Regions from separate parts of the Halobacillus amylolyticus genome, predicted to be linked through region 2. Evidence: predicted binding sites of a transcription regulator. Region 2 holds the regulator's gene; each other region holds the start of a gene.
The links. The regulator LexA, encoded in region 2, represses DNA repair genes until DNA is damaged. The targets are predictions, from matches to a motif close to CGAACATATGTTCG.

Region 1 (8,046 bases), 2.0 Mb from region 2:
TTTTTGTATATATAGATATTCTCATTTGCCCGGTCACTCGGTACAATTTCCCCTTCGATACGGCGTGCCCACTCAGACATGTACCTAAAGTAATCAATAGCAAGTTCGACTTCACCCGTTGCTAACTGATAATCTTTCCCCTGTTCTTCTTGAAGTAATTCGATGAACGTATCTTTCTTTTCTTCTATTTTGTCCCCCAGCTGACGAACTATTTTCCCTCGTTCTATATTAGGTGTTAGTTCCCAGTTTCCTTGAGCTCGAGCAGCTGCTTCCACAGCGCGGTTTACGTCCTCAGGTGTACCTTTTGGTGTTTTAGAAATAACTTCTTCTGTAGCAGGATTAACGATATCTATCCATTCATTTCCTGTTGATTCTGTATATTCACCATCAATATAAAGGCGATGTGTTTTCATAGTAGAGCCTGCCTCCTTTTAATGATTCTATAACTGCCATTCCTGTTTAGCCTCACTCTTAAACTTAAAGAGCTCATCCATTCGCGAGCTATAAAAAATTCGTTATAATTAGGGAGAGTAAATTAGAAAGGACAGAAATAACTATGAAAAAAGAGAACCAAATGTTTATCATTCTTGGAACTATTGGATTATTGTCCATACTGATTGCAGGTGTACTTTTCTTTACGATAAAAGATCCAATGATTCCCGTTGTCATTCTTGCCTCAGGCATTCTGCTCATCATCGGGGGAAGAGCTGATCAAAAAGAACGTATAAAAAAAAGAAAAAGGACCTCTTAGAATCCTTTTTCTCTCTCTTCTCCATAATTTCGCCATTCTAAGATATATCCCTTTACTTGCTTAACGTCACCTTCCTCTTCTTTTTGATTGGCGATAAAATGGGGGTGGTCGCTGTTAAGTTTGTACCTCAACGACTCAGGATCTAAGTATAACTTGTACTCTAAGTCTGTCATTTTATGAAGGGAGATGTTAGCAACGGTTGATTGATTTTGTTTCTCATCGATAAGTAAAATGTCAATCTGTTCATAGCCATGAGTCACCAAATGTTCCTTTAAATCCATATACAATTCCTCCAAAAGTCTGATAGTTGATCTGTTTTTCCTATACCCTTTTCCATATAGTTAAAACTTAATTTTACAGGGAGTAAGCCTTGGTAAGTTTAGCCCAAGTCATATGTATAAAAGCGAGGGCTCGCCCTCGCCTTTCATTAGAGATTAATAACCTCCACCGTAGCCGCCGTAGCCGCCGTAAGAGGCACCGATAATAATTAAAAGAATAAACAACACAACTAGTAGCGCAAAGCCGCCGCCGTATCCTCCGCTCATGTCATTCCCCCCTCTCATCACTTACTTTATTACCTTATGCCAAGATAATGGAGGGGTAAGGGCGAATGCGGAGTTCTTCTTTTTTTCTTAAATAAATGTACAAAATCTCTAAAGAACAAACACTTTCTTTAATGCCAACCAAGCCAAATATAAGGATTGTGCAAAAAAGAATATTCCCCAAATTGGCGAAGGGATAAATTTAACAGCCTGTGCAAGGTTCGCAGCATCACCAGCCGCACCTGGGGAAACAAAACTGACCCTCATAACCGTGAAAGCACTCATTACAGCTTCCACAAGGACGAGAGAGGCTACAAAAATAAGTACATATTGAACAATCGACTGCTGACCACTTTTAAGTAGATAAATAAAACCAGCTCCGAATGTAATCAGCCAGAAAATACCGTAGAAATTTCTCACCCAGAACAAAAGATTTATAGCTAAAAACCCCATCAAAATGAAAATCATTATCTGGTAATGCCCTTTAACAATCAGATGGAAAAATAACAACCCAGTTAATGATGAAAACAAGTAACCAGAAAGGCTTGTTACTACGTGGCTAAACCACGAGGTGTGTCCCGTCATCGTGACTCCTGATGTGTTTGGGAATAATGAAACATTTCTAACCTCTCCTCCAGTAAGTAAAGCCATAAGAGAATGTCCACTTTCGTGTATCATCGTGTTAATCATAGCAAAGTACTTCCCGATAATCGGTGCTTGGGTCAACAATAAAGCCAAAATGAGACTAATAATAATTTGAACTTTCATAACTGCCCCTTTCTATATAACCCATCGTTTCGTCCACGACCATTGATCCTTATTTTTATTTTACTTAAAATTATTCAATCCGTATAATCAAAAGTAATAACGACACATAGGAGCATAGCAATATGCACAAAAAAGCGACGATCTTAATCATTGGACTTGTTCTATTATTCCTAGCGGGCTGTAGTGACCCATCGAATGAAGAAAGCTCAACCAAAAAACTAACCATTTCGGCAGCATCCAGCTTAACTGAAGCTATGCAAGAAATAAAAGAGTCTTACGAAAGTCGACATAGTGAGATCTCCCTTACACTTAATTTTGCAGGCTCTGGTAAATTGTCACAACAGATTCAACAAGGGGCTCCCGTTGATGTTTTCTTATCGGCAAACCAACAATGGATGGACACACTCGAACAGGAACAACTCATTCTAAAGGAAACAAGAATGAACTTCACAGGGAATTCAATCGTCTTAATTGCAGACCAAGACCGCGATTTCGATTTTAATTCTTTTGCGGATATCAAGCTTTCTGGTCAGGAACAACTGGCCTTAGGTGATCCAGCAAGTGTCCCAGCTGGCATGTACGCGAAAGAAACCTTACAATCTGTGAAAAAATGGGGCAGTCTGAAAGATCAGATGGTCTATGCGCGAAATGTACGACAAGTACTTACATATGTAGAATCAGGTAATGCAGCACTAGGTATTGTTTATGCAAGTGATGCCCTAATATCTGATCAAATAAAAGTATTAGCAAAAGCAGAAGCAAGCATGCACCGCCCTATCATTTACCCAGCAGCCGTCACAGCAGATAGCTCGGCTAAGGTAGAAGCTAAAAAATTTCTAGATTATTTAAATACGGAAGAAGCTCAAAACATTTTACAATCATACGGTTTTGAGAAATAACGGAGAATGGAAGGAATCATCATGAGTAACTCCCCCCTCTTTTTATCATTAAAGATTGCTACAATCGCAACATTGGTTGTTTTTATACTAGGCATTGTTTTCGCCCGTCTGATCACAAGAAAAAAATTTCCTGGGAAAAGTATTGTTGAGTCCGTGATTTTGCTCCCGCTTGTCCTTCCGCCTACCGTTGTTGGGTTTGGCCTTCTTTATCTATTTGGGAAAAATGGACCGTTAGGCGAATTTTTACTTCAATCCTTTAACATCCAGGTCGTTTTTTCTTGGATCGGTGCTGTTATTGCAGCAATCGTGGTATCATTCCCATTAATGTATCAAAGCGCATCTGCAGCTTTCCAAAACTATGATCAAAATATTGAGAATGCAGCGCTAACCATGGGTGCCTCCAAGTGGAAGGTCTTCTTCACCATTTCTTTCCCGTTAGCTTGGCCCGGGCTTTTGGCAGGCTTAGTCCTTACTTTCGCACGTGCTCTTGGTGAATTTGGTGCCACACTTATGATAGCTGGCTATATCCCAGGGGAAACCAACACAATTCCTCTAGCTATCTACTTTGCGGTGGAAGCAGGTAGAATGGAGCAAGCTCGCTTTTGGGTACTAATTATTGTTGCTCTTGGGTTCAGTTCAATACTCTGGCTGAATTGGTGGAGCAAGCGAAATATTTTAAAGTTTAACCAATAAATGGAGGCACCTTTATGCTATCGGTAACGATGAAGAAAAAACTGGCCAACTTTACTCTCGATGTATCCTTACAGGTGCGTAATGAGACCGTCGTTTTGTTTGGCCCATCTGGCTCCGGCAAAACCACTATCCTCAACTGTATCGCTGGACTAACTCACCCCGATGAAGGGAAAATAAAGCTTAATGATCAGACACTTTTTCATACGAAAAGTAAACCTATTCCCGTGCGAAAGCGTAAAATTGGCTACTTGTTCCAGGATTATGCCCTCTTTCCGCACATGACTGTTTATAAGAATATTACATATGGCGCAACTGACCCAGAGCTCGTTAATAAACTTGCAGATGTTGTCGGCATAAAACATTTGCTTAATAAATACCCACGACAAATATCCGGAGGCGAAAAACAACGGACAGCACTAGCACGTGCATTAGCTACCCAGCCTAATCTTCTCCTTCTAGATGAACCATTCTCATCACTTGATCAAGAGACAAAAGAACAATGTCACCAGGAGCTCTTACGCCTTCGTGAATTATGGCAAATTCCAATTATCCTAGTCACACATGATAAGGAAGAGGCAAGAAAATTAGCTGACCGAATCTTGCCTATAAAAGGCGGCCGCCTCTCTTTTCACACAAATGAATAGAAGTTGTTCCTGTCTATCAATTGGATGTATGGTTGAAACACTTGGAATTATTAGGTAGAATCCATTATGTGAAACCCATTTCTTATTTCCTGTCATATTCGCACTGGTTGTAGGGAGGTTTTTAAAACGATGAAAAAGACCCCTAAGTATGTAAAGTATGGCTTGCGCTTACTCCTTATCGCTTTCCTATCAGCGATGATTGTAACAGGATTAATTATCGCCTATTTGTTTATTGCTGACATATTTTACGAAGAGCAAAGTAATCAGCCGATAATTAGGACAGTTCAGAGCAAGGCATTGCCGTTAACGACTTTCTAATAGGATTAAGTTTTGAAAAGTGAAAGATACTCTCTTGGCTCTGAAAATAAATGAACCCGGAGCAAACTCCGGGTTCTACTTATTTACACTACGCGGACATACGTCTCATTAGCTGTTACATAATAAACTGCCCCTTTTGAATTTTCTACCTTATATTGAGGGAAACCATCTACGATCACTCGGTCCAGAATGTTTGGAAAGCCATAACCATACTGCAAATATCCAGCAACGGCTGAATCTGACCAAGAAGGTTGATTATAAAAACGCAAATCCCCTTGATAGATCGATTCTACTCTTCGACCAATATACCCGGGAACATAGTTGACCCCAAAGTAATCACAAATCCCCTTAGCATGTTCGATCGCGACTTCTCTTTGAAACTCTGGATCAATCATTAAAAGCGCCTCATCAGGATGATCCATAAAGCCATTTTCAGTTAGCACAGCAATCATAGCCGTTTCACGCAATACGTGAAAGTTTGCCTCTTTTACTCCACGAAAGTCTTGTTGAGTACCTTCTCTCAAATACTTTGCAATATTATTCGCTAATACCCCTGCCTGGCGGTTTAGGTGGCCAGGGTAAACGTAAAGTTCAATTCCACTTGGGTTTGAACCCTCAAAGCTCCCGTCAAACGCATTATAATGAACAGAAATATAAGCAGCTGCCCCTGCGTCATTGGCACGGCTTGTCCTAGCTGAAAGTGACGTATCATCGTCCGTAGGAGCCACTAACAGTGTATCAAAGCCACTTCGTTGTAACTCCTCATCTAAGAACGATACAACAGCCTGATTAAATTCATTCTCTTTAATTGAGCGCCCTAGACTATCAATATAGGGAGTGCGTTTCCCTGGTGTTTCCATGCCATGTCCATCATCAAGTGCGATTAAATTAGCCATATTAAGAATCTCTCCTTTTAAGATATATTCCAAAAATTTTAGGAACGGACTACCGTATGAACAATGTCATTCATACAACCATGGTTTTGCGCGTAACGCGTAACGCTTAATTGTTATTATAATTACACGTATTGTGTAAGTCAACCCGTTTATAAACATTTCGCACAATATATTTCACGAAACGTGGAATTAGTAGTATAATATTAATAGATTAAAATAAGATGATATGAGGATGAATGGTATGGGTTCATTAGGTGGAAGATTAAGAAAAGCCCGTGAAAACAAAGGTTGGTCACAAACTCTAGTCTGTGAAAAATTAGGGATCTCAAATTCGAGGCTATCAGGTTACGAAAGAAATTACAGAGAACCAGACACAAAGATGCTATCAACACTTGCCACACTCTACGCTGTATCCATTGACTGGCTGATGGGAATGACAGAAGAGTCAGCAAGAGGAGAATCAGAAAATGAGTTTGAGTCATTTATTAGTGATCCCGATCTACAGCGCTGGTATGCTGATCTCCCTAAATCAAGTGAAGAGGATTTAAAAAAACTAAGAAAGATGTGGGAAATTATAAAGAGTGAATAAAATCCTACAAAAGTAGAGTAGAAGTAATATAGGATCTATTTTATGATTGGTAATAGGATTAAGCCTGAGCATGAGGGCTTTTCTTTTTACTCGTTTGTCGAACATATGTTCTAAAGAGGTGAATTTTATGTATCATTACACACCACTTGAAAGCTACATAAGGGAGTTTCTTTTATCTCTATCTATACGAACACCACATCAACTAACCATCGATCACATTATTGAAAGACTGAACATTCAGGTTTACTATTGGGACGATAAAAGTGAAGCAATGATCTATAAGGGTAAAAAACGGATTTTTATTAATAAGCTGTTGTCTAGAGAGGAACGTTGGCAGATCTTTGCACATGAACTGTGCCATATCATGATGCATCACGGCAGCCAATTTAATATGCCCGAGTCATTTCTTGCCTATCAAGAATGGAAAGCTGAGAACTATGCTCTACATTTATGTGTGCCTACCTTCATGCTACTTCAAATGGAGCTTCCTTTTAGAAAATCTGAAGCCATCTATGCAGTGTCATCAACTTTTGGGGTCACACCACAATTTGCTTCCCGAAGATTACAACATTTAGAAAACCAATACATTGCTTCAATGTTTGATCAAAAATTACTACGAAAACTACATGGCATTACTAATGTTAGTGAGGATTACGGTGATTATTCCTAAATACTTCTCCATATAAAAAAACCTTGGTAATCACCAAGGATTAATATTTTTAAAAAACACACTCGGCAAGACTCGAACCTGCGATAAACTGAAGTTCTATCCAAAAGAAACCATAACACCTACCTGAATAATTGGTTTTCCTACTATTGTAAAAGTTGGTGCGATAATGAATGAGATGTCTTTGCAGAGTCGCTGTCGCAAGAGGAGGCAAGACCCAATCCCTATTTGAATAACCGACTTATTTGTTAAAAGTCGTATTCTGCTTCTTTAGCTTCACGAATAGTCTTATACGTTTCTGTTAATACGACTGTATCTTCAACCAAACGATCAATTCGGAACAACACATCATCATTTGTAATTACTTTTCGATTAAAATCTTTTTCCTCGACAAATACATACGTCTGAACAATTTGTGCTTTCATATAACCCAGGATAGGTTTTAAATGTTGTTCTACAATTAAGTAGTGCTTTGGTGATCCTGCTGTCACAAGCATACTAACAACTTTTTCACGAAATGCATTTACGGGAAGTAGGTCAAATATGTTCTTCAATGTAGCTGGTATGGATGCCTGAAACACAGGCGTTCCAATTATAATGGCATCTGCATCCATTATGGTTTGTGCTACATATTTTGTATCCCCTTCATATTCCCAATAATGACGCCCATCACTAAACTGAACATCATATTCAGCTAAATCAATTAATGTCACTTCCGTATCAGGGTATTTTTCCGTAACAGCTTTAACTGTGTAATCCATAGCTGTTCTTGTTTTCGAGCCAACTTTTGAACCGGATAACCCGACAATCTTCATGCTAACTACCTCCTAATTTTTTGCCGTATATTTTTTGATAGCTGGTAAAATTTCTGTGCCGATCAGCTCAATATTTTTCATTAAACGATCAAATGGCATACCACCGAAATCAATTTGTGCAATATAACGCTGATGACCAAACACCTCATGCTGATAGAGAATTTTTTCAATGATTTCTTGCGGACTACCGATATTCATAACATTATGTGGATCGACACCTTGTGCAAAGTGCTGCTTCGGAAAGCCTTTACCATTCGTTTTCTTCATCCCTTCATTAATATGTGGATACATATCTCTTAGTGCCTGTTGGGAGGATTCAGCTGCATAGAAAAAACCAGCCGTTGCAACTGGCAGCTCAGATGGAACAAAACCACTGCTTTGTGCAGCCTCACGATAAGCATCAATCGTTCGCTTAAATACAGAAACGGATCCACCTAAATGGGCCATGAACATCGGAACACCAG
Region 2 (8,046 bases):
TTTTCTGCTTCCCCAACTACATGGTGCTGAGCTTTCTGTAAAATATTAGTCAATGTAGCCCGCATAAACTTTGCATCATCTACGATTAGTATTCTAGCCATCCTGCCCCTCCTTACCGAATATTACTCGGTATCATTCGCGACCGTTAAAATGATGGTCATGGAGATACCAATTACGGTCAAATACACCCCTAAATCAAATAATAGAGCGGTAGCTAATTCTGTTCTCCCTAAAATAGGCAGCTGGAAATAAGCGAAAGTTTGGCTTAAGAATGGTTCGCCAAAGGCAAACGAGCCTGCACCTGTAGCAACAGCAATTAGCAGCCCGGTAAAAGTCATGTAGCGAAAGTTAACGCGAATCACTTTTTCCATCGCATTCAGGCCATAAGCCATATACATAAGAACAAGGGCCGCAGCAGCCATCAATCCTCCGATAAAGCCTCCACCAGGAGCATTGTGCCCAGCAAAAAATAAATAGACTGAGAACCCAAGAAGGATAAAAGCAATAATGGATGTCGTCGTTCGTAGTATTAAATCGTTTGTCCTAGTCATAAACAAGCTCCTTCAAAAAGTTTCAATATGTTTATCATAATACAAAGTTCATTGAATTGCCATCTAATTAAAAACCTTGGAAGCCGAATAATCCCGCAAGATAGGAAGTTAGTTTCGTCATCCAATCGAAATACAACGCGATCCCCATGAAAATCATAATATATCCGCCAATTTTCATAATTTTGCCGCTATGTCGTTTGATCCAGTCCAATTTCCCAATAAAGAAAGAGAGGACTAAAAATGGAATAGAAAATCCGAGGGAGTAGGATATCATCATCACAAGAAATAAGTCCGGATTATCAGCTGCAAGCGCCAATACGGAAGCTAATATCGGCCCCATACAAGGTGTCCAACCTAGTGAAAATGTCAGCCCGATAATAAATGAACCAAGATAACCGGCAGGACGGTTTTTAAAAGTGATTTTGCGATCCTTCATAAGAAATTGGAAGTTGAACACCCCGATGATCACAAATCCGAAAAAGATGATCAGAATGGCTCCCACTCTCCGGATAATCTCCTCATTTTGAATGAAAAACTGGGAGAATAAAGATCCTGAAAATCCTAAAATTATAAAAATAATTGTAAAACCAAGCAGGAACAATATTGTGTGAGTGAGGCTCTTCTTCTTAAGCATTCCATTATCTTCTTTTAATTCATTTATGCTCATCCCCGTTATGTAGGATAGAAAAACTGGATACAAAGGAAGAACACATGGTGATATAAAAGAAAGAAAGCCTGCACCAAATGCTAAAAATATATTTATATCTGACATAACAACACCTCCACGTTCAGACTCGAGTCCTATTGTATCAAAACAAATTCAAAAAAACGATTATTCAGTTGTGAACATCTGTTGACGTTCGTTTAGAAAAAAGCAGAAATAGGCACTAAGTATTCTCTATGGCTTTCTCCCTTTTAATGCTAGGGGATCTGGATCGCAGCTAGATCCCCTTTTGCAAATCAAAAACCCTCTCTTCCATATGTATGGAAGAAAGGGCTTAGCAATTATCATTTATTCTGTTGATTATTCATCGAACGCATCATCTGATTAATCTTCTTCTGTGATGGCTTTTGACCCATTTGCATCATCATTGTGCGCAACATTTGCTCATTAATTGGCGGGTTCTTCTTTAAATAGTTCATCATATATCTTCTCGCTATGAAAAAGCCCAAGGCTACTCCGCCAATGAGAGCCAAAACGGCAATGATGATCACCCATACTATGCCCAAAGTCATTTAAACGTCTTCCTCCTTCGTATTGTCTCCCATAACAGTATAGTAAAATGCTCATAGGAATACAATAGGGCATTTTACGATAACAGACGCTGACTTGAAAGAGGGGAAACCCATCCATAATGCTCTCCGTTTTCCTCTACAATAAAAAACGTTTGATCACACATTCTTAGTGGTTGAAATAGAACCCTTTCTGCCTGCCAGAGGCTGTCACACTGCAATAGACAACAGCTTTTCTTATTTACGATTATATCATAATTTTGTTCATAATTGAATAAATGCCCATTCTTATTTATAGAGAATGGGGTTACCTTTGATCCCTTACAAAGATCTCCCAGCCATTCATTAAAAGAGAAATCTTCGGTTATATAATCCAATTGTTTTTGATGTAATTTTGATTGAGGGAGACGCATGCACTCCTGGAAAAATCGTTTTAACATTTCTACTTTATAGTAATAGTGTTCACAGACTTCTTGTCTAATTGCATAGATCACAAATTGCATAGCTCCATCACTCCTTGTTCTTGATTATACAGAGCCTCGAGCGAACAATTTGTCACAATATGACTAACTAGTCCAACGATTTTTGTCAAAACTGAAAAACTTAAAAGCGGACTACTGTATTTTGATATACAGTAGTCCAATTCTATTTATTTATTCATTAAGCTTTCCGCGTGTTTGACTACATTTTCTACGGTAAAGCCATAATTTTTAATGACAGTCTCTCCTGGAGCGGACGCGCCGAATGTATCGATGCCGATGATAGAGCCATCAAGGCCGACATAACGCTCCCAGCCAAAAGATGCACCCATTTCAACCGCAAGACGGTTTCTCACTGCATTCGGCAATATTTTTTCTTGATATTCTCTTGATTGATTATTAAAACGATCGAATGATGGAATACTTACCACTCGTACATCATAACCTTTGGTCTTGAGTTCTGATTGTGCTTGTACAGCTAGCTGTACTTCAGATCCCGAGGCCAGCAAGATCCCATCAGGTGTTTGTTTATCGGAATCACTTAGAATGTATGCCCCATGTTTCACTCCCTCGTAAGCTTTTTCACTTGTACCTTCAAGTGTCGGCAAGCCCTGGCGAGTCAGTACAAGTGCTGTTGGAGTTGTATTTGACTCAAGAGCAATTCTCCAGGCTGCACTTGTTTCATTTCCGTCTGCAGGACGAATTAAGGAAAGGTTTGGCACGGCTCTTAGGGAAGCCAGTTGTTCAACAGGCTCATGAGTAGGCCCATCCTCGCCAACAGCTACAGAGTCATGCGTAAATACATAGTTTACAGGCAGATTCATAATAGCAGATAAACGCAAGGCTGGACGGAGGTAATCACTGAAAACAAAGAACGTACCAGCATAAACTTTTAACCCACCATGCAGTGCCATACCGTTTAGCGCACAAGCCATGGCAAACTCACGGACACCAAACCAAATATTACGACCTGCATAATTTTCACGTGAGAAGTCCTCTTCTCCTTCTACCGCCGTTTTATTGGAGCCGGCAAGATCGGCACTTCCACCAAAGAAGTAAGGTACAACTTCGGATAATGAATTAATGACCTTTCCTGAGGCTGCACGTGTTGCCGGGCTATCCTCTGCAGTAAATGTTGGCAGGCTGTCTTGCCATCCTTCAGGAAGTTCGCCATTAATGGCTTGTTCCAATTCTTTACCAAGTTCAGGATATGATTCCTTGTACTGTTTCATTAAATCATTCCACTGTGCTTCTTTATCTTCACCATTCGCTTGTACTTTCTTTTTGAAATCTTCATATACTTCTTCAGGAACTTGGAACGGTTCATGTTCCCAGCTATAATGTTGTTTCGCTGCTGTAACCTCTTCTTCTCCGAGCGGTGCCCCATGAGAAGCAGACTTACCAGATTTATTAGGTGAGCCATAACCGATCACTGTTTTAACTTCAATCATTGTCGGCTGTTCGGTGTTTTGTTTTGCTTGTTCAATGGCTTTGCTAATATCTTCTGTATTCGTTCCATCTTCTACACGAATGACTTGCCAGCCATAAGCTTCATAACGTTTCTCAACACTTTCACTAAAAGAACGATCAAGATCCCCATCCAATGAAATATCATTAGAATCATAAAGCACGACTAATTTCCCTAAGCCTAAGTGACCTGCTAAGGAAGCGGATTCTTGAGATACGCCTTCCATTAAATCACCATCGCCACAAATCGCGAAAGTGTAGTGATCAACGACGTTGTATTGTTCACGATTATATTTAGCCGCTAGATGTGCCTCTGCCATAGCCATTCCTGTTGCCATTGAAATTCCCTGGCCTAATGGTCCAGTGGTTGCTTCCACACCGTCTGTATGATGAACCTCTGGGTGACCGGGTGTTTTTGAATCCCATTGACGGAACGATTTAATATCATCTATCGTTACGTTATATCCTGAAAGGTGCAGCAAGCTGTATAACAGCATTGATCCATGACCTGCTGATAAAACAAAACGATCACGGTTAAACCAGTGTGAATTTCCTGGATTGTGGTTCATAAATTTTGTCCAAAGGGTGTAAGCCATTGGGGCCGCTCCCATGGGCATCCCTGGATGACCTGATTGCGCTTTTTCAACTGCATCAATAGTAAGTGTTCGGATAGTATTAATAGATGTTTGTTCAAGGCTTGAAGCCATGTCAACATTCTCCTTTCGTCTTCCCATATATGTATCATGTATTATCCTATAATGAAAATGAGCAAGTGACAAGCATTGTTATTGTTATTCACCAATCTTCTTAATAGACATCCATTACTTTTCCCTAGATTCACAAAGCTAAACAAAAAACCGTACCCACAATGAGTACGGTATATGATTTAATGTTTTTTTTCATTTTCCTGCATTTCTTTCAGCTTTTTCGGTGTAACGTCCTTCCCGTTTGGGTCCACAACAGTCATACCTTTCAACTGATTTTTAAAGGATTTACGAACATTCTTTAAATATTCTTGACGAAGTTCTTGCTGCTCCGTCTTTTCAGCTTTATTTAAACCTTCACCTTTAGATTTATTAGCTAATTCATTAATTCGTTTCAGTTTTTCATCTGCTAACATTTTCACATACCTCCTTAACTGGTATTGGCCATGAAAAAGACAAGCGTCATATGACACTTGTTATATAGTAATATTACCTATTTTTCTGTTGTTTTTCAAGCGTAATGAACTCTTGGTATCGACGATGCACAGTAGCCTTAGAGACATCGTAACCCAGTCCTCTTAGTGTCGCTGCGATCTCGTTAAAGGTTAGTTTGTTGTTTCTTAAGCGAACAACTTCTTCAACTGGAAAATCAACCCGTGCTCTGCCGGGAGCAAGATGTTGATTCGATAAGTTCTTAGATGGATCGTATCCACTCTCAACGGCCTTCTTCATCCCTCGCCTAATCTTCATATTATGTATTTTGCGCTGGTATTCTTCAACAACTCCTACAATCTGCAGCACCATGGAATCCGATTCAGAAAATTGCAGTTCCCCTTCGTGTGATAACGAATAGATACGAACATCCAGCTTTTGAAGTTGATGAAAAAGTGCAATTTTGGTATTTCCTCTGCCCAATCTCGTCTCATCTTGAATAATAAGAACATCTGCTTTTCCATTTGAAAAATGGTCCAGCAAGCGGAAGACCCCTTCACGTTCAATATCATATCCGCTTGCTTGCTCTTCAATACAATCTACCACTTCGATTGATTGGTGTTCGGCCATCGCCATTAATTCAGTCCGTTGTCTTTTTAATGAAGAAACTTGTGCTTCTTTCTCCGTGCTTACACGGCAATAGAGAATTGCTTTCATGCTGTACCACCTCTTGTTTTTTCAACCCAAGGATAACTGATTTATATACTTGTGACCATAGAGTAATATAAAAAGGCTAGACCAGCGGCAAATAATAGAATATACGTGATATCGAGTTTTGAAAGTTTGTTGAACATATAATATACCCCCTATTAAGGAACAACCGTTCTTAGAAACGTTTGTTCGTGTTTGTTAATTTTAATTATATACGAACAAAAGTTCCTGTCAACTGTTTTTTCGAACGCTTGTTTGTATTTTTTGAAAACGCATGGTACAATGTGGTTATTATAATTCTATGTACGAGGTGGCAATCTATGAATAAACTTTCGAAACGTCAACAAGCAATACTAGACTTTATTAAAGAGCAAGTCTTACTAAAGGGGTACCCCCCATCCGTAAGAGAAATCGGACAATCCGTCGGGCTTGCTTCGAGTTCAACCGTGCACGGACACCTTTCCCGCTTAGAAAAAAAAGGCTACCTTCGACGGGACCCTACGAAACCCCGAGCGATAGAAGTCATTGATTTAGAGGAGAACCAAAGCGTTCCCCGCACCGAAGCATTTTACGCACCGGTAATAGGTAAAGTTACGGCTGGCTCCCCCATTACAGCAATAGAAAATATCGAGGAATACGTCCCTCTTCCTGACTCATTAGCAGGGTCAGATGACAATACGTTTGTTTTAGTTGTACAAGGTGATAGTATGATTGAAGCGGGTATCCTGAATGGAGATATGGTGATCGTTCGCCATCAACAGACAGCCGAGAACGGGGATATTGTTGTGGCTATGACAGAGGATGAGGAAGCCACAGTGAAGCGTTTTTTCAAAGAAAAGAAGCATATTCGACTACAGCCTGAAAATGCAACCATGGAACCGATTATATTAAATGATGTTTCAATACTAGGTAAAGTAGTCGGTCTTTACCGCACCGTTCATTAAAAAAATCCGAGAGCTAAATCAATTGCTCTCGGATTTTTAGTTTAGGAAAATTTATCACGCTAACGTGGTGACTTGTAATATTGCTGACCTTTATAGTTTTTTCCGCATCAAGTTAGCAGCTTAAATTGATGCATAATCTATGCCTCTGGTTCAATTGCTGATATTTTATGAAAGTCTGACAAATGCCCTCTACATTGCTATAGTCATTACATATAATGAACTATTAACTGATAAAGGAGGTATAGATATGAGTTACGGCAATTACGGATCAGGATTTGCCTTGATCGTGGTTCTTTTCATTCTTTTGATCATCGTAGGTACTGGCTTTAACCGCGGTGGATACGGTGGTGGATTTGGTGGAGGTTTTTAATAAAAACTCTCCAGTAGTTTTTGAGGATAGATCTATTATCCTTCCTTCATAACTAGTATTTTAGCCTATCCAGAGTAACAAGTAACCCCCTAAGCTTAAACATTTCCGTTGAAACGTTTACCTTCTCTCACCTTTGACGATGGTACAGACGATAAAGGGACAGTGACCCGCATCCTCTGTACCATCTTTTGCAATGATAGCTTTATACCTGGCCCTCCCGCAAAAATCCAGAGCTCTGTTGTTATGCCTGCTTTTGTTAGCGATTTAATTAAAAAACCTTGACGCTCCCAGCGCCAAGGCATTTCAAAGTTTAATAAGTTTGTAGATATTGCTCGCGCTCCCATGGATGTACCTGAGTACGGAACATATCCCACTCTATTTCTTTCGCTTCAATAAAGTGTTCAAACAAGTGCTCTCCAAGCGCTTTTACCATGACTTCATCTGATTGCAGCTCAAGAAGTGCATCAGAAAGTGTTGCAGGCAGATCCTTAACGCCGTGGGCTTCACGCTCTCTTTTGTCCATTACATAGATGTTACGATCAACTGGTGCTGGTGCCTCAAGCTTGTTCTCAACACCATCAAGACCAGCAGCAAGCAGCACTGCCATAGCCATGTATGGGTTTGCCGCAGGGTCAACACTACGCACTTCAATACGCGTGCTTAACCCGCGAGATGTCGGCACACGAACGAGTGGACTACGGTTTTGACCTGACCAAGCAACATAACAAGGTGCTTCGTAACCAGGTACAAGACGCTTATAGGAATTGATAGTCGGGTTGGTTACGGCTGTGAAGTTAGTCGCATGCTTTACAATTCCGGCTGTAAATTGATAAGCGACATCAGATAACTGCTCTTTTCCATTTTCATCAAAAAAGGCATTGCCATCCTCAGTGAATAGTGACATGTTGGCATGCATACCAGATCCGTTCACACCAAACAATGGTTTAGGCATAAAGGTTGCATGTAATCCATGCTGGCGTGCAATGGTCTTAACTGCCAGCTTAAAAGTTTGAATATCGTCGCAGTGTTTTACTGCATCAGAATATTTGAAATCGATCTCATGTTGTCCCGGAGCCACTTCATGGTGAGAAGCTTCGATTTCAAAACCCATCTCTTCAAGCTCAAGCACAATATCACGACGGCAATTTTCACCTA
Region 3 (8,046 bases), 1.0 Mb from region 2:
GATTGCCAATACGAAGGTTAATGACAAATATATTTTTAACGGGGCGAACACAACGGAAGCTCCTGTTAATCTGAATGATTTCACGGTAGATAGTGAGGCGACGCCTGTTAACATTGAGGTTTCTGCTGGGGTTCAAATTCAGGTGAATGTCAATTCTGAGCCGGCTTTTGGTCAACAACTTTTTACCGATATTGAAGCGTTTGTCGATGCTTTAGAGGGTGATGGCGATGATGAAGAGCTCAGCGATTTTTTGGACACGTTTGATAAGCATATCAATGACATTATTAATGAGCGAGCTGACTTGGGTGCACGGATGAATCGTGTCGAGTTGATTGAAGATCGGATTGATGCACAGGAAGTTAGTGCAACGAAGATGATGTCAGACAATGAAGATGCGGATATTGAAAAAGTAATTACGAACTTAAAAACGCAAGAAAGTATTCATCGTGCGGCGCTTGGAGTTGGATCACGAATTATCCAGCCTACGTTGATGGACTTTCTAAGATAGGGCTGTCTCTACTAGGGGCAGTCTCATTTTATACGTGAAGGCGTTCGGTGTTGGCATAGGACGTGCCAATCTTATAAGGGAGGGATGGGAATGCCCGTACCTAAGGTTCAAATTCAAACAACGGAGGCTAGAATTGGGATAAATGTTCAAAAAGGGCAACAAACAATCCGTCAGCAAAAAGCCGAACTGTCGATCCAGCAGCCGAAAGCGGACATGACCATTCGCCAGCGTCCAGGGAAGTTAACGATTGATCAAACGAAGGCCTGGCATAATCTTGATTTGAAAAATGTGCTTGTACGAACGGAAGAGTTAGTCGGGGAAGCACGACAGATTTGGTTAGAAGGCATTGCCCGTGTTTCTCGTGAGGGTGATGAGTTGATGAGAATTGAGGACGGCGGTAATCCAATTGCAGCTCATGCGAAGCAGAATGCTAGATTTGAATTTACGATGCAGCCTGGTGGCCGGCCAGCTTATGATTTAGTTGATTTTAACTATGTGCCAGGGGAAGCGGAGATATCTGTTGAACCACAGAAACCGATTATTAAGGCGCAGCCCCGAGAACCTGAGATTGCTTATCAGCCGGGAAATGTTGATATTTATATGAGGCAATACGCCAATATTCAAATTGATTGGGAAGTGTAATACAAAGGATGGATGAAAATGAAAGTTGAAACGAAATATTTTGGTGTTGTTGAGGTAGAGGAGAACGAACTGATTCATTTTGAACAGGGGTTGCCGGGGTTTGAAAGCTACCGTTCTTTTGTGCTGTTGCCTGTTGATGAAACTGGAGTTTATTATGCTCTGCAATCTTGTGAGGAAGCGGGTGTTTCCCTGATCGTTGCGAGTCCTTACCTATTTTACAAAGAATATGAATTTGATTTAGGTAAACAAATGCAACTTGATTTAGATATTGGGAAGGCAGTTGATGTTGCGGTTTATAGTGTTGTAACCTTAAGAGAGCCATTTAAAGAATCTACCATCAACCTGCAGGCTCCTATCATTGTTAACGTGAATAATGGAAAAGCAAAGCAGTTGATTCTAGCGGATGAAATCTATCAAACTAGACATTCTCTTAGTCAGGAAGAAGGCGGTGAACAGCATGCTCGTCCTTAATCGAAAAGCTGGGGAATCGATTCGAATTGGTGACGATATTGAATTGAAAGTGGTTTCTGTTGAAGGCGGGCAGGTGAAGCTGGGCATTGATGCACCAAGGCATGTGGAGATACATAGACAGGAAGTTTATGCGGCGATTCAGAGTGAAAATACGGAAGCGGCTACGTTCTCTGAAAATCTACTAGATCTGTTAAAAAGTTCAAAAAAAGATTAAACTCCTGTGGAAGTCGTCCGATATAAGTAATGTACCACATTACAGAGTCGGCCGGCTTTTGTTTTGTAAACAACACAGCATCTCACAAGGACGTGGGGTGACCTATTCAAGGAGGAATTATTAAAATGAGAATTAATCACAACATCGCAGCGCTTAACACGTATCGTCAGTTAGGGCAAGCGAACCAAGCAATGTCTGGTTCAATGGAAAAGTTGTCTTCAGGTCTTCGTATTAACAACGCGTCAGATGATGCAGCAGGGCTAGCGATCTCTGAAAAAATGCGTAGTCAGATTCGTGGTTTAGACCAAGCACAAACAAATGCACAAGACGGTAAACGAGAAATGCCGCTCTAGACAGTAATGTTTAGATGAAAACTCCGTGAATTCGGTGGAACCCCAAACCAACCTTAATAGGTGGATGGTGGGCAATACCGAGCCAAGCCTAATGAATCGGTGATATGTAATTAGGAAGGTGTAACGATCAGGTGGTGAGGAAACCGTACCAATAACCCATCCACGAGCGCGGGGCACCCTGCATAAGGGTGAAGATATGATCTGAACTTTATGGAAACATAAAGAAGCCGCGGATAAACAGCCGCTGCGATAACATAATTGATTTCTATGATTCAAACTGCTGAAGGTGCGCTTAACGAAACACATAGTATCCTTCAACGTATGCGTGAGCTTGCTACTCAGGCTGCCAACGATACTAATACTACTGAAGATCGTGGTGAAATTCAGAAAGAAATGAACCAATTAACTTCTGAAATTAATCGTATTGGTAATGCCACTGAATTCAACACTCAAAAGTTAATTAATGGCGATAAAGATGCTACAACAACTTCTGCTACAAATATCACTGAAGCTGCTAATACTACAGGTGGTGTAAATGCTGTGGAGGCAGTTCAAGCTTCTGGAGAAATTGGTACGAGTGGCATTACACTAACTGCTACTTCAGGGGGCTCCTATGATGGTGCAGCTGGAAACTTAGATATTGAAATTGCAGGTTCATCAGGTGCTGCACCTGGGGCTGCAGTTTCTGGAGGCACACTAACTATTACTTTAGACTCCGATAGTACAATGGGTGAATCAGCGATCTCGGCTGCATTAGCTGCAGGTAGTTTAGATAATGAATTTAACATTTCTGGATCGGGTACAGTTGGGGCTACTGATACTGGCTCAATGACTGGTGGTACTGAAGCAGTATCAGAAGTGAAGTCAAGCGACACTTTCACTATTAGCACAGTTCCATCTGAAGGAGACAAATTAACAATTGGTTCAACAGATGTTGCTTTTTACGATAGTACATCTGGAACTTATGCTGATGCTACAGAAGCAGCTACAGATTTAGGTGTAACTGCGACTAATTTAATTGACACTAATGAGAAATCAACTGATCAAGTTGCTGCCGCTGTTGCCGGACTAACAGTAGCTGAAGGGTCTCTATTTGTTTCAGGTTCTGATGTTACTTTTACTTCATCAGCAGACGGAACATCAGGTGATGATACCACAGTTTCTTATACAGGGGTATCAACTACAACTGGTGGCGTTAATTTACAAATAGGTGCAAACGAAAATCAAAGTTTAACCCTTGACATTGGTGATATGCGAGCAAGTGCACTCGGGATTACTGGTGATGTAGGGGAGGCAGGGTTTACAAGCAGTAACACTGTAACCGATGGCACCAACAATGCTAAAGTAGAAGCTGCATTAGATGTTTCGAGCCATGCGAGTGCCTCAGCAGCAATTACTAAACTTGATGAAGCGATTGAAAGTGTATCAAGTGAACGTTCTAAACTTGGTGCATACCAAAACCGTTTAGATCACACAATCAATAACTTAGGTACATCTTCAGAAAACCTGACAGCTGCTGAATCTCGTATCCGTGACGTTGATTATGACCTAGTTGCTGCATAGGCAGGAATAGTCACAGTCGTCCTAGCTGGTAACGGCTAGAGAATACAATCGGGTGAATTGCTGGAAACCCCTTAGAACTTTTCTTACCACAACGTAGTTGGAAACGACAAGCGTGAAGGTGTGAAAAAAGAAAAGATTGGGCAATCAGCAGCCAAGCTCCTGTCTTGAAAGAGTGGAGAAGGTTCAACGACTAGGATAGACCATCTAAAGCTAAGGCTAAGATGATGAAATCCATAGGTGAGACAATGAGGTTCAACATTGTGGATCCGAAGTGCCCGGCCCCTACTAGAGTATTAGAGGGTGAAGATATAGTCTAGTCATTTATGAAAGTAAATGTTCGCACGATGGCGAAAGAAATGATGAACCAAACAAAACAAAGTATCCTTGCACAAGCTTCACAAGCAATGCTTGCAAAAGCAAATCAACAACCACAAGGAGTTCTACAACTTCTTCGTTAATAATCATTTAAAGGAGATCCTAATTAATTAGGGTCTCTTTTTTTATGAAATATTAAAACACACGTTCGTGTTTAAGGGTATAATAGTAGAGGGTGACTAATATGATTTATACAAATGAGTTTCGGGAAATGGACCATAAAAATTTAGTGCGAGATCCAATAGTAAAAATTTATAATGAGGTTTTTAGTGGGAAAATGAAAGCTTTACCTAAAGGAACATGGGAGAAGGAAAGAAATTGCATTATCATCGTTCGTTTTGTATTAGAGGTAAAATTAAAACTAACGAATGAGCAAATCCCTAAAATCACCAGGCATACAATTAGAGAGTATAAGCTTTGGGGTGCTCTTAATCGCTTTAAGTCAATCCGAAAATTGATTATGTTCGTGTATCCAAATCAATACGATGAATTTGACTTTCTAAGAGTACCTGTTGATTACTGGAGCAATACGAATAATATTAAAAAGCGTTTGGAGCATTTTATATCAGAAAATGGTTATGATTTTAAGGATATACCTGAAGTTGTCACCTATGAAAGGCTAATAGAGTGGGGATTTTCTAACCCACTAAAAAGGTGGGGGGATTCCCCATTTAAATTAATTAATACGATATATCCTAATGAATTTACATATACAGATTTTAGAAGTGTTCCTAAGGGATACGGAAGGAATAAAGAATTGTTAAGTAGACATTTTATTAAAATGCTGGAGAAAGAGCATATTCCATTTGAAGAAGCGCCTAAAAAAGTGACGCAACAAATGTTAATTAGGCATAGGTTTAGTGGTGCATTAAAACATCACAACGGTTCTCCTTCAAAATTAATATTATCTCTGTTTCCAGATCAGTACGATATAACCATGTTTACAAAGCCAAATCGCTATTGGGAAAATGTAGACAATGGAAAACAAGCGATTGAAGAGCTATTGCGAGAATACAACATACCACTCCAAAAAATCCCTCAGTATGTTACAAAGAAGTTTTTAAAGGAAAATGGATTATCTGGGTTATTAGATGTCCACCATGGATCTCCTATAGAAATTATTATGAAATTCTATCCGAACATGTTTGATGTTACAGATTTTCAAAGAGTGCCAAATAGGTACTGGTATAGTAGAGAAAACCGCATATTGGCTCTGCGAAATTTTTGTAAGAAAAGGAATATGTTTAGAGAAGATCTCCCGCACTTAACCCACGCTTATTTTAGAAAGTTTTTTCCAAGATTTATTAGTCTGGTGGATCGCCATTATGATAGTAAATACTACCTTTGGATTATGGAGTCATTTCCTGAATATAAATTTAAACCGGAAGAATTTGAACTAATGATTGGCTCTGACGGACAGATTTGTGATTCAAAGGAAGAACTAACGATTCATAACTTTCTTGTCGATAACCTAGGGAGTGGTGACATAATTAGAGAAGGGGAACGTTTTAATAATTTCTTGCAAAATGAAGTATATATTCCGGACTGGATAATTAAGCAAGGTACCAGGACATTTATTTTGGAGTATTTTGGATTGTATCAAAGTAATAAATATAGAGGTTACACGGAAAAAGCCAACAGAAAAATTAAATACTATAAAACTTTGAAAGACTATACTTTTATAGCTATAATGCCTAATGTGTTTAGAAGAGCAGGATTTGTGGGAATTAAGGATCTTTTGCAAGAAAATGGCATGAGTTTATAATAGCTCTTTGTCAATAACAAAAGCCAGCCGCTTCCGGCTGGCTTTCATCATTCCTATTGAATAAAACTTGTATCCACTAACCCCTCTAAATCAGGCTTCTCCTTCAAAAACTCAAGCTCATAAGAAGAATTAGCAAAGTCCTGCAATACTTTTCCGTCTATATCGTAAGTGAAATCGATGCGTTCCCACGCGTTGTCAATCACTGATTTAGATAGCTCTTGATCAGTGATCTCTTTAATCTTATCAATCGCGATGGTTTTCGCTTCTTCTGGATTGTCTTTGATAAACTCTGTTGCTTTTTTATGGGCGTCAACGATGCTTTGCACCATGTCTGGATTGTTTTTGACTAAGTCTTGTGATGTTACAAACACGGCTGCTGGTAATGTTTCGCCGTAAGCAACATCTGGTGTGTCTACGAGGACTTCACCGCTGCCTTGTGCTTCGATAACGGAAGCCCATGGTTCAGGGACTGTAGCTGCGTCAACGTTTCCTGTTTTGAACATGCTGTGGTAGGTGGCTGGTTTTCCTGTGACGTGTTTCATTGTTCCATCAATGCGGTCAGAGGTAATGCCGTATTCTTCCATCATCATCGTTTCGAACTGGACGTCGTGTGTACAGCCGACGCGTGGGGAGATGAAGGTTTTTCCTTTTAAGTCTTCGGGTGTTTCGATGTTGGCGCCTTTTCTGGCCATAATCACGGTTCCACCTGTTGATCCTGCGGCTACGACGTTAATTTTCGCTCCGCTTGTAAAGTGGTTCATAGCTGGGCCTGGTCCGACGAGGCCGCCTTGCACTTCGCCTGTTTCGACAGCTGTCATGAATGCTGAGCCATCAGGGAAGTATTTGTAGTTTACTTTTGTTCCGTCTGGCAGCGTTTCTGAATAGAGGTCTTGTTCTTCGGCTACCATGCCGGCAACGTGGTTAATGTTCGGGAAGTACCCGATGGTGATTTCCTTTGATCCATCTCCACTTGCTTCTTGCTCGCTGCTTCCACAGGCAGCTAATACGAGACTCATTGTAATTAATACGAAAATTGATAAGAATTTCTTCATCTAACTTTCATCCTCCTTTTATTTGGCTAAACCCCAACGTTTCATAACGTTTTTCTCTAATTTGGAAAATACGAGTTGATCGACAACGGCGCCAATCACTCCGATTATAATAATAATGCCAATGACTTGATCCATGCGGGCATAATCTTGCGCGTATCTCAATGAGTAGCCTAATCCTGGTCCGTTACTGAGTAATTCCCCGGCCATTAAGGCGCGCCAACTGAAGGCCCAGGCGAGTCGAACCCCTGACATGAAGTAAGGAATGCTTGCTGGGACTTCAACGCGGTAAAATAAGCCTAATCCTTTTGTTCCCATCGTCCTGGCTGCCTTTACGAGGTGAGGGGGGACGTTATGAATGGCTGATCGGACGTTTAAGGCCATGACGAAGGTTCCGCCTAAAACGACGACGAAAATGACGGCAAATTCTGTGAAGCCAAATAGCATGATAGCTAATGGAACCCAGACGATACTTGGGATACTTTGCAGGGCAATTAAGTACATGCCGGCGGTTTCATCTGCTTGCTTTGATTTGCCAAAAATAACCCCTACGATCGTTCCAAACAAGATCGCCATTGACATGCCCAAAAGCAAATGTTTAAAGCTTGCCCCTAACGCTTTTACGAAGTCTCCACTTGCGAATCCTTCATAAAGTGCTGTCCAGACTTGATTTGGTGATGGGAAAATAATATCTTCAAACACATCAGCTGAATAAATCAACTGCCATAATCCGATGACTGCGACTAAAAATAGTACACGTTTAACGACTATATTCAATTTCATTTGATAGCTCTTCCTTTAAGACTTTGTTAATTTCGCCTTCAAGTAAATCCATGACCTTCTTCTCAAGTTCGATGACTTCCTGATGATCTCGTTGTCTTGGTCTAGGTATATCTATTGTAAAATCGGCGATAATTCGTCCAGGGCGTGTTCCCATAACAACGACACGGTCTGATAGTTTGATAGCTTCCTGGATGCTATGTGTAACGAAAAGAATGGTTTTTTGCGTTTCTTGCCATATTTTTATTAACTCATCATGCAGGATATGGCGTGTTTGTTCATCGAGTGCTCCAAATGGTTCATCCATTAGCAATACTTTAGGATCC
Region 4 (8,046 bases), 430 kb from region 2:
AAAAACAAGGTGACCCATTCTACCTCTTCAAACACTCGTTCAACCTCTATTTGCTTATCTGTCAAAAATAATAACAGCAAGGCACCGCTCACAGCTATCGTCGTAATATCCATGTGGATGATAGGGTGAAGCATAAAGCCAGTAATCGTCAGCATTAATGCAAGTATGGAATGAAATAAAAGCTTGTCGACAACAACATTCTCTCGTGCATTCATATCCATTAATTGATGCGCTAGGTGTTGATCATAGATAAGCTTGTTTTTAAAAAGCAGTAGAATAATAGCTAAGACAAGCGTAAAAATGATTAAGACAACAGGACCTAAATGATAAAGAAAAGACAAAAAGGTAAAATGTTCGACTGCCTGTCCAATCATAATGTTTGGCGGATCACCAATTAATGTCGCTGTACCACCGATATTTGCACAAAGAATGGTAGTTAATAAATAAGGGAAGGCCGGCAACTTCAAACGGTCCACTAAGGATAATAAAACAGGTACAAATAACATCACCGTTGTCACATTATCTAAAAATGCCGAACCGACAGCTGTAAAAAGTGCCGTCACAATAAGTAAAGGAACAGGTCTCCCTTTCACCATTTGAGCAAGCTTTATAGCAGCAAAAGAAAAAACACCCGTTTTTTTGGTTATCGATACGAGCACCATCATAGAAAATAAAAGAGCAATGGTTTCCCAATCAATAAAACCAATCGCTTCCTCCCAATCGAGCACTTCAGTAATAAGAAGCAGCGCTCCTCCACTTAAGGCAACGATAGCCCTGTTCCATTTCTCCGTCATTATTAAGCAATAGCTGGCGACAAAGATAAGTAATGCAAGCATGGTTGTCATAGACTTACTCCTTCTAAATGGTCTTTTCTTATACCTATTCAAAAGGTTGGCAAAATATCTACTTCTATCTATAGGGTTTTTATGCATATATTCTTAGAGACAAGTTAGGAAAGGGAAACGTTATCATTTTATTACTCTTAAAAAGGGGATGGTGCATATGAAAAAGCTTATGCAAGGGGTTCTTGGTTACGGAATAGGATCAATCATGATTTTGATGATGGTTGTTGCCGCTGTTTTAGCTATTCTTCTTCGCTTTACGTCAATTGATATTGACACATTAAATCAAATATCTTTGGTAGCTGGTTTAACCATTTTGGCCTTTGGTGGCTTGATTGCTGCTTATAAAGGAGAGCAAAAAGGATGGTTATCGGGAATCTTAACAGGACTTGTTTTCGTTGTTGCCATGATAGGTTTTCAATTGATTTTTGAGAATTCCTGGGTAACTTTGACACAGTTAAGCTATTTTGGTGGACTGGTTATTGCAGCTTTATTAGGAGGAATGATTGGAGTAAATATGCCAAGACGAAGTACAGACAACAAATCTTAAAATCACTGACAACGAGTAAGCAATACTCTTTCACAACTAATATCACAAACAAAAATCCCGCCTTGGCGGGATTTTCTCATTAATCTTGATTTAACTTTTCACGAATTGAAGAGCGATCAAATTTCATTTGTGTACCATCCTGTGTACTAATAACTAAAGTACCCTCGTCTAAAGCATGAATCGTACCATGAAGGCCTCCAATTGTAATGATTCTATCTCCCTTTTGAAGTTCCGTCTGCATTTGCTGCACTTTCTTTTGTTTCTTCTGCTGTGGACGGATTAACAAGAAATAGAATATAACAAACATCAGAATAATCGGCAATAATCCTACTAATGTATCCATTCATTTTCCCCCTTTCTAAAAGTTCTTTGCATTTGGTTTGTTGAAACCATACTGTTCAAAGAATTCTTCTCTAAAGTCACCGAGTCGATCTTCTCTAATGGCCTCACGAACTTGCCTCATTAATTTTAACAAAAAATAAAGATTATGATAAGTAGTAAGCCTAAAGCCAAAAGTCTCATTAGCTTTTACTAGATGACGGATGTAGGCGCGGCTATAGTTCCGGCATGTATGACAATCACATTGTTCATCAATTGGACGAAAATCTCGTGCAAATTTTGCGTTCCTTACAACTAGTCTTCCCTGGGACGTCATACATGTGCCGTTTCTTGCAATTCTTGTAGGTAAGACACAATCAAACATATCAATTCCACGGATGGAACCGTCAATAAGGGAATCAGGAGATCCAACACCCATGAGATAACGTGGCTTGTCATTTGGCAGCAATGGTGTCGTGAAATCAAGCACACGGTTCATAACATCCTTGGGTTCACCAACAGATAATCCACCAACAGCATAGCCGGGAAAGTCAAGAGAAGTAAGGTCCTTCACACTCTGACGGCGTAAATCTTCGTACTCTCCGCCCTGCACAATGCCAAACAGCCCTTGTGAATCTGATCTCTGGTGGCCTTCAAGACACCGCTCTGCCCAGCGGCTTGTCCGTTCCACAGACTTTTTCATATAGTCGTGATCGGCAGGATACGGCGGACATTCATCAAAAGCCATCATAATATCGGCTCCTAAGGAATTCTGAATCCCCATCGCCTTCTCAGGGGATAAGAATAATTTTTCCCCGCTGATATGATTGCGGAAATGGACACCTTCTTCTTCAATTTGCCGTAAATCACTTAGGCTAAAAACTTGAAAACCACCTGAATCAGTAAGGATTGAGCCATTCCAATTCATAAACTTATGCAATCCACCTGCTTCCTCTACAATATCCTCTCCTGGGCGAAGCCAAAGATGATACGTATTAGAAAGAATGATGGAAGCACCCATTCTTTCAAGCTCCTCAGGACTCATGGTTTTCACAGTAGCGAGTGTTCCTACAGGCATAAACATTGGCGTTTCAAACGAACCATGAGGTGTGTGAACACGGCCAAGCCTAGCACCTGTTTGTTTACATGTTTTTATTAATTCATATGTGACCGCCATGATTTCTATCCTCTCTTTTCTTATAAAATCAGCATGGCATCTCCAAAGCTGAAGAATCGATACCTTTCCTCCACAGCCTTTTTGTATGCTTCTAAAATAAAGTCTCTTCCTGCTAGCGCACTGACTAACATGATCAATGTAGATTGAGGCAAGTGGAAATTCGTCATTAATCCATCTATAGCCCTTAACTGATACGGCGGATAAATAAATATATCTGTCCATCCACTTGCTTCTTTAAACGTTCCATAATCGCGCATAATCGTTTCCAGTGTACGCGTTGATGTCGTCCCTACAGAAATGATTCGACCGCCATTCCTCTTCACACGCAACAATTGCTCAGCCGTTTCCTGACTCAATCGATAAAATTCTGCATGCATTTCATGTTCTTCCACATTTTCAACGCTAACTGGCCTGAATGTTCCTAGACCGACATGTAACGTTAAGTAGGCAATCTCTACTCCGCTCTTTTTAAGATCTGCCAGTAATTCTTTGGTAAAATGCAATCCTGCTGTGGGAGCCGCGGCTGATCCTTCTTCTTTAGCGTAAACGGTTTGGTAACGCTCTTGATCAGACAGTTGTTCTTTAATATATGGCGGGAGTGGCATTTCCCCTAATGATTCGAGTACTTCCAGGAAGATACCCTCATAGGAAAATCGTACTTTCCTCCCGCCATGTTCACTTAATCCTATACATTCTGCAACTAACTTTCCTTCACCAAATATAATTTCCGTTCCAATTTTTACTTTTTTAGCTGGTTTAACAAGCACTTCCCATTCGTCCTCATGATCTTGATGTAAGAGAAGCACCTCTACCTTTCCACCCGTATCTTTCTTAGAGCCATATAGGCGAGCGGGTAATACTCGTGTATCATTTAATACGAGGCAGTCCCCAGCCTGTAAAAATTGCTTAATATCGGAAAAATGGCGATGGCTTATGACTTGTTCTTCTCTGTTAAGCACCATTAATCTTGATGATGCCCGATCTAATAGCGGTACTTGTGCAATGAGCTCTTCTGGTAAATCAAAATCATATTGTTTAACGTCCATGTGAATCCCCTATTCTTAAAGTCAACGGATCTTGCCGATGATATAAAAAATTAATGATAAGACTATGCTTACGATAATCGAAGTCATAATCGGAAAATAAAAGGTAACATTCCCTTTTTTAAAGCTGATATCACCTGGAAGTTTTCCAATCAAACTCCACAATACCCCAATAACAATAAACACAATCCCTATTACAATAAAGATTTTCCCAAAACCCGTCAAGCCTCTGGCACCTCTCTGTTAAAATGAGCATAAGCCTTTGGGGTTACGGTCCGCCCCCGCGGTGTTCGTTGGATAAAGCCCATTTGTAATAAGAATGGTTCATACACATCTTCAATCGTTTGTGACTCTTCCCCGATGGTAGCTGCTATCGTATCTAAACCAACTGGCCCTCCCCTGAAGCTATCGATAATCGCAAGTAGAAGCTTATGGTCAATATGATCAAGCCCTTCTCCATCTACTTGGAGCATTTTAAGAGCTGTTTTCGTTGTTTTTTCACTGATCACATCTTCCCCTCTCACTTGAGCAATATCACGGACCCGCTTCAATAACCGATTTGCAATCCTCGGTGTCCCTCGTGACCTTCGCGCTACTTCAACAGCAGCATCTGTGTCAATCCCTACATGAAAGATATCCGCTGTCCGTTCAACAATCGCACATAACGCTTTTGTATCATAAAAATCCAGGCGACTGTGAACACCGAACCGATCACGAAGCGGAGCGGACAATAAGCCTGCTCTCGTTGTAGCACCGACCAGCGTGAACGGTGGAAGGTCAAGTCGAACAGACCTTGCACTTGGACCGTTCCCGACAATTATGTCTAAACAGAAATCCTCCATGGCGGGGTAAAGAATTTCCTCAACCGAACGAGGCAGTCGGTGAATTTCATCAATGAATAAGATGTCCCCTGCTTCTAAAGAAGATAAAATTGCTGCTAAATCTCCGGCACGTTCGATCGCCGGACCTGAAGTGGACCGAAATTGTCCTTCCATTTCATTGGCGATGATCGAGGCCAGTGTTGTTTTACCGAGACCAGGCGGGCCATAAAGCAGTACGTGATCAAGAGGTTCATGACGCATTTTTGCTGCTTCAATAAAGATGCGTAAATTTTCTTTCGTCTTTTCTTGCCCGATATACTGCCGGAGCATTTCAGGGCGGAGGCTCAGTTCGATTTGCTGTTCTTCTCCTTGAAGTTCACCTGATATCATACGTTCCTCCATATATTTACCTCCTCACAACTATGATTTCATTAACAGCTGAAGGCCTTGACGAATCAAATCGTCTACCTGACCACTCTTCGTATTTACAAGCTCTGTATGTACCACTTTAAGCTCCCGCTCTGAATAACCAAGTGCTTTCAGTGCTTCAAGAGCTTCATCTATTCGTTCTCTCTTTTCTTTTGAAGTCGTATCCTCTTGATAAAAAATAGAATCTTCGTTTTCTTCATGTGGCAGCCAAATAACAAGTTTTCCTTTTAAATCTAAAATCATTTGTCGTGCTGTTTTTTTCCCGACACCAGGGAACCTTGTTAAATATTTTTCATCTTCCTGTTCAATCGCTGAAACAAATTCTGGAACACTTACCGTTCCTAGTATCGCCAAAGCCCCCTTTGGACCAATACCTGAGACATTTAGGAGCTTGGCAAATAATAATTTATCTTCTTTCTTTTTAAATCCAAATAATAGCTGCTGATCTTCCCTTATATAATGATAAGTATGTACTTTAACTTCTTTTTTAACATCGTTCTGGAAATGGAAAGGATTAGCACATAAAACCTCATATCCAATCCCTTGTGTTTCAATCGTAATCGATTCGTCCTCTATCGTTGTCAGAAGACCCTTTACATAAGCAATCATGTACATATTTCTCCTCTACCCTAAATTCCTTTATCTCCCCTTATTGTAACACACAAGCACATGTTCGTAGACAAAGAAAACTAGAGACGATCTTTTGTCTGGAACTTCAGTAGAAAAGAGGTAGCAGAGTTTTCCAGAAAAAGAGATGTCCTAAAGAAAAACTAGGAACATCCCTTTTTGTTAGTAAAGATGATTCTGATATTTTACTATTTTTTATACTGATAAGCTGGCATTGTCTTACACCAAGCTAGTTAAAGATCCTTTGTATCAACATATTGACTGATGACTTGCTGAAAATGTTTGGAGCTGGTAATTTTAATCCCATCCTCAAGCTTAAGCTTTCTTTTAGCTTCTAAAGGTTTTAGAGGGATAGGCTTAAATGACTCCATTACGTTTCCTTCAGATGGTGTTCCTTGGAATACAGCTAATTCACCTTCAGCCGTTACACCAAAATAGCCCTTCTGTTCAGTAATCGGTGAAATCTTATCCACCTGTTTAGAAAAAACCATCTGCTCTAGTTCATGTTCAACGATGGTCCAGTCACTATACTTCGCCCAGAAATCGGCCATCGACCAAATAACTTCTTGTTTTTCTGTCGTTTCTGTTACCCCATCTAAGTAGTGTTTTTTTGTAATCACATTAAATGTTACTGGTTCTTCCCGAACGGGTGTAGATGAAACTGCTTCAGCTTTCTTTTCTAAAGTTCTTTGTTTGGGTATATCCTCAGCTGTTAACGAACCATCATCTATACTAGAAAGTTGCCAGACGGAGAACGAGAGAATAAGCATAGCCCCATAAATCCATCGAAACATCCATAACCCTCCTCACAAAAATAGCTTCTGTTTCTAGTATGTACAGAAACAGAAGCTATTATAAATGAGGATTCATCTTATGAGAGTTGTTCAAGAATTTCGTCATCAGCATCTAAGTTATGATAAATGTCCTGCACGTCATCCAAAGGAAATAACGTAAACCGTATATAATAGGAAAGAATAAACCTTCCTTGCATAGAAAATTTATACATTTATCATAACATAAGGGATATTAAGAAGCCATACCTTTTCCATGTTTTTCTTAACTTTATTTGAAAAAGAATAATTTAATCGGTGTAATTGGTACACTTCTTACAAAATAAAGCCATACAAGCAAATTAGAATTAGTTAGCAAGGTACTAGGTCATCTAATTTCAATGTAGGCTCTCTCAGAAGCACAGGTATAAAAACGTACCATCTAATTACATGCTTTTTTAGCCAAACGTTTAGCGACCCTCTTTTTATGTAAAGGTACTCGATATTGTTCAGCAAAAACTTTCCCTTTTTTCTCGTATGTAGCCATTAACTCAAAGTCTTTATAATACCTTCTAATGGAACGTAATACCTCTAAGTTCTCGACATACAGAGCATAATTATTATTGTCTAATTTCCAACATTCTCCCATTATGCGCCAACACTCGCTTTAAAAACAAGCAAACCTTTCTTTAACTGATTAATATTGTCGATTGTGTACGTTTTGTTTGCTATTGTATATGTATCAGCCAACGCTACCTTTTGTGTTATTTCATTATTGACAGCAATTATAGATATTTCTGAATCGGATATTCTTATTTGTGTTCCTTCTATATTAAATGTTTCCCATTCAACAATTACAGGATAGTCCTCAACAATCGGATCAGTTGTTTCATATATGGGACGCCCGAGGGCATCGTAACCGACTATTTCCTTTTTCCCTTCTTGAACAACTAACTCAATTGTCCAATTAGCTTTTCTAATTAATCCTTTGTATTCAAAGTCACGTTTTGCAGCAACCTGACTAATAACGATCCAGTCTGAATTATTCCATTTAATCATATCTCCACGATCAATAGGAAAGTCGGTATGTATTAGTCTGTCGTCAAAATCCTCATTAACATTCTTAGATGAAATAACCGCCTTACGTGTTTCAGTTTCTTCATTAAGTGTTATGTCTTTGCCAAACTCATTTAATAAGTCTGTAAATGCTTGTTCTAACATTCAATCACTCCATTTCTCATAAAAAATAAAAGGAGCGTCTAGATAGACACTCCTTAGTCAATTTCAATTATTATCTTTTATTCGCTGGATGATTAGCATGTTTATAAGTTCCACTATCAAATTGTTTCCCCATTTTTTCTAAATCATCCATTGATAAATCACCTTGAAACATTTGCTCAAAAATCTTTGATACCTGATCCGTCTGTGCATTTTTTTCATACAACTCTGCTTGAGCCAAAACCTCTGCT

Region 1: MUO15_RS13965 (ImmA/IrrE family metallo-endopeptidase) is a predicted target of LexA. The motif match lies at 6,199-6,212, and genes of this name have one in related genera.
Region 3: MUO15_RS19220 (DUF4046 domain-containing protein) is a predicted target of LexA. The motif match lies at 4,264-4,277, and genes of this name have one in related genera.
Region 4: ruvA (Holliday junction branch migration protein RuvA) is a predicted target of LexA. The motif match lies at 5,843-5,856, and genes of this name have one in related genera.

What each region holds. Positions count from the first base shown of each region.
Region 1 is NZ_CP095075.1:2,685,687-2,693,732, forward strand. It holds gene aldA (aldehyde dehydrogenase) at 1-413, opposite strand, end outside; gene MUO15_RS13915 (hypothetical protein) at 557-751, shown strand; gene MUO15_RS13920 (hypothetical protein) at 748-1,032, opposite strand; gene MUO15_RS13925 (YjcZ family sporulation protein) at 1,186-1,296, opposite strand; gene MUO15_RS13930 (M50 family metallopeptidase) at 1,405-2,061, opposite strand; gene modA (molybdate ABC transporter substrate-binding protein) at 2,184-2,960, shown strand; gene modB (molybdate ABC transporter permease subunit) at 2,982-3,653, shown strand; gene MUO15_RS13945 (ATP-binding cassette domain-containing protein) at 3,668-4,297, shown strand; gene MUO15_RS13950 (hypothetical protein) at 4,427-4,615, shown strand; gene MUO15_RS13955 (N-acetylmuramoyl-L-alanine amidase family protein) at 4,699-5,511, opposite strand; gene MUO15_RS13960 (helix-turn-helix domain-containing protein) at 5,753-6,100, shown strand; gene MUO15_RS13965 (ImmA/IrrE family metallo-endopeptidase) at 6,228-6,770, shown strand; gene MUO15_RS13970 (NADPH-dependent FMN reductase) at 7,016-7,582, opposite strand; gene MUO15_RS13975 (LLM class flavin-dependent oxidoreductase) at 7,595-8,046, opposite strand, start outside.
Region 2 is NZ_CP095075.1:666,644-674,689, forward strand. It holds gene MUO15_RS03545 (response regulator) at 1-101, opposite strand, end outside; gene MUO15_RS03550 (Na(+)/H(+) antiporter subunit B) at 123-551, opposite strand; gene MUO15_RS03555 (cytochrome c biogenesis CcdA family protein) at 619-1,323, opposite strand; gene MUO15_RS03560 (YneF family protein) at 1,560-1,787, opposite strand; gene sirA (sporulation inhibitor of replication protein SirA) at 1,862-2,287, opposite strand; gene tkt (transketolase) at 2,434-4,437, opposite strand; gene MUO15_RS03575 (DUF896 domain-containing protein) at 4,617-4,850, opposite strand; gene MUO15_RS03580 (YneB family resolvase-like protein) at 4,924-5,583, opposite strand; gene lexA (transcriptional repressor LexA) at 5,898-6,521, shown strand; gene MUO15_RS03590 (YjcZ family sporulation protein) at 6,769-6,891, shown strand; gene glnA (type I glutamate--ammonia ligase) at 7,202-8,046, opposite strand, start outside.
Region 3 is NZ_CP095075.1:3,819,366-3,827,411, forward strand. It holds gene flgL (flagellar hook-associated protein FlgL) at 1-508, shown strand, start outside; gene MUO15_RS19185 (DUF6470 family protein) at 599-1,150, shown strand; gene fliW (flagellar assembly protein FliW) at 1,169-1,621, shown strand; gene csrA (carbon storage regulator CsrA) at 1,608-1,835, shown strand; partial or broken gene MUO15_RS19200 (flagellin N-terminal helical domain-containing protein) at 1,961-2,167, shown strand; gene MUO15_RS21820 (flagellin N-terminal helical domain-containing protein) at 2,456-3,751, shown strand; gene MUO15_RS19215 (flagellin) at 4,111-4,209, shown strand; gene MUO15_RS19220 (DUF4046 domain-containing protein) at 4,311-5,891, shown strand; gene MUO15_RS19225 (ABC transporter substrate-binding protein) at 5,945-6,943, opposite strand; gene MUO15_RS19230 (ABC transporter permease) at 6,962-7,723, opposite strand; gene MUO15_RS19235 (ABC transporter ATP-binding protein) at 7,701-8,046, opposite strand, start outside.
Region 4 is NZ_CP095075.1:233,560-241,605, reverse strand. It holds gene MUO15_RS01295 (ArsB/NhaD family transporter) at 1-845, opposite strand, end outside; gene MUO15_RS01290 (TIGR04086 family membrane protein) at 1,003-1,392, shown strand; gene yajC (preprotein translocase subunit YajC) at 1,472-1,735, opposite strand; gene tgt (tRNA guanosine(34) transglycosylase Tgt) at 1,751-2,887, opposite strand; gene queA (tRNA preQ1(34) S-adenosylmethionine ribosyltransferase-isomerase QueA) at 2,908-3,933, opposite strand; gene MUO15_RS01270 (DUF2905 domain-containing protein) at 3,955-4,155, opposite strand; gene ruvB (Holliday junction branch migration DNA helicase RuvB) at 4,152-5,153, opposite strand; gene ruvA (Holliday junction branch migration protein RuvA) at 5,172-5,789, opposite strand; gene MUO15_RS01255 (BofC C-terminal domain-containing protein) at 6,041-6,601, opposite strand; gene MUO15_RS01250 (hypothetical protein) at 7,020-7,226, opposite strand; gene MUO15_RS01245 (hypothetical protein) at 7,226-7,798, opposite strand; gene MUO15_RS01240 (hypothetical protein) at 7,869-8,046, opposite strand, start outside.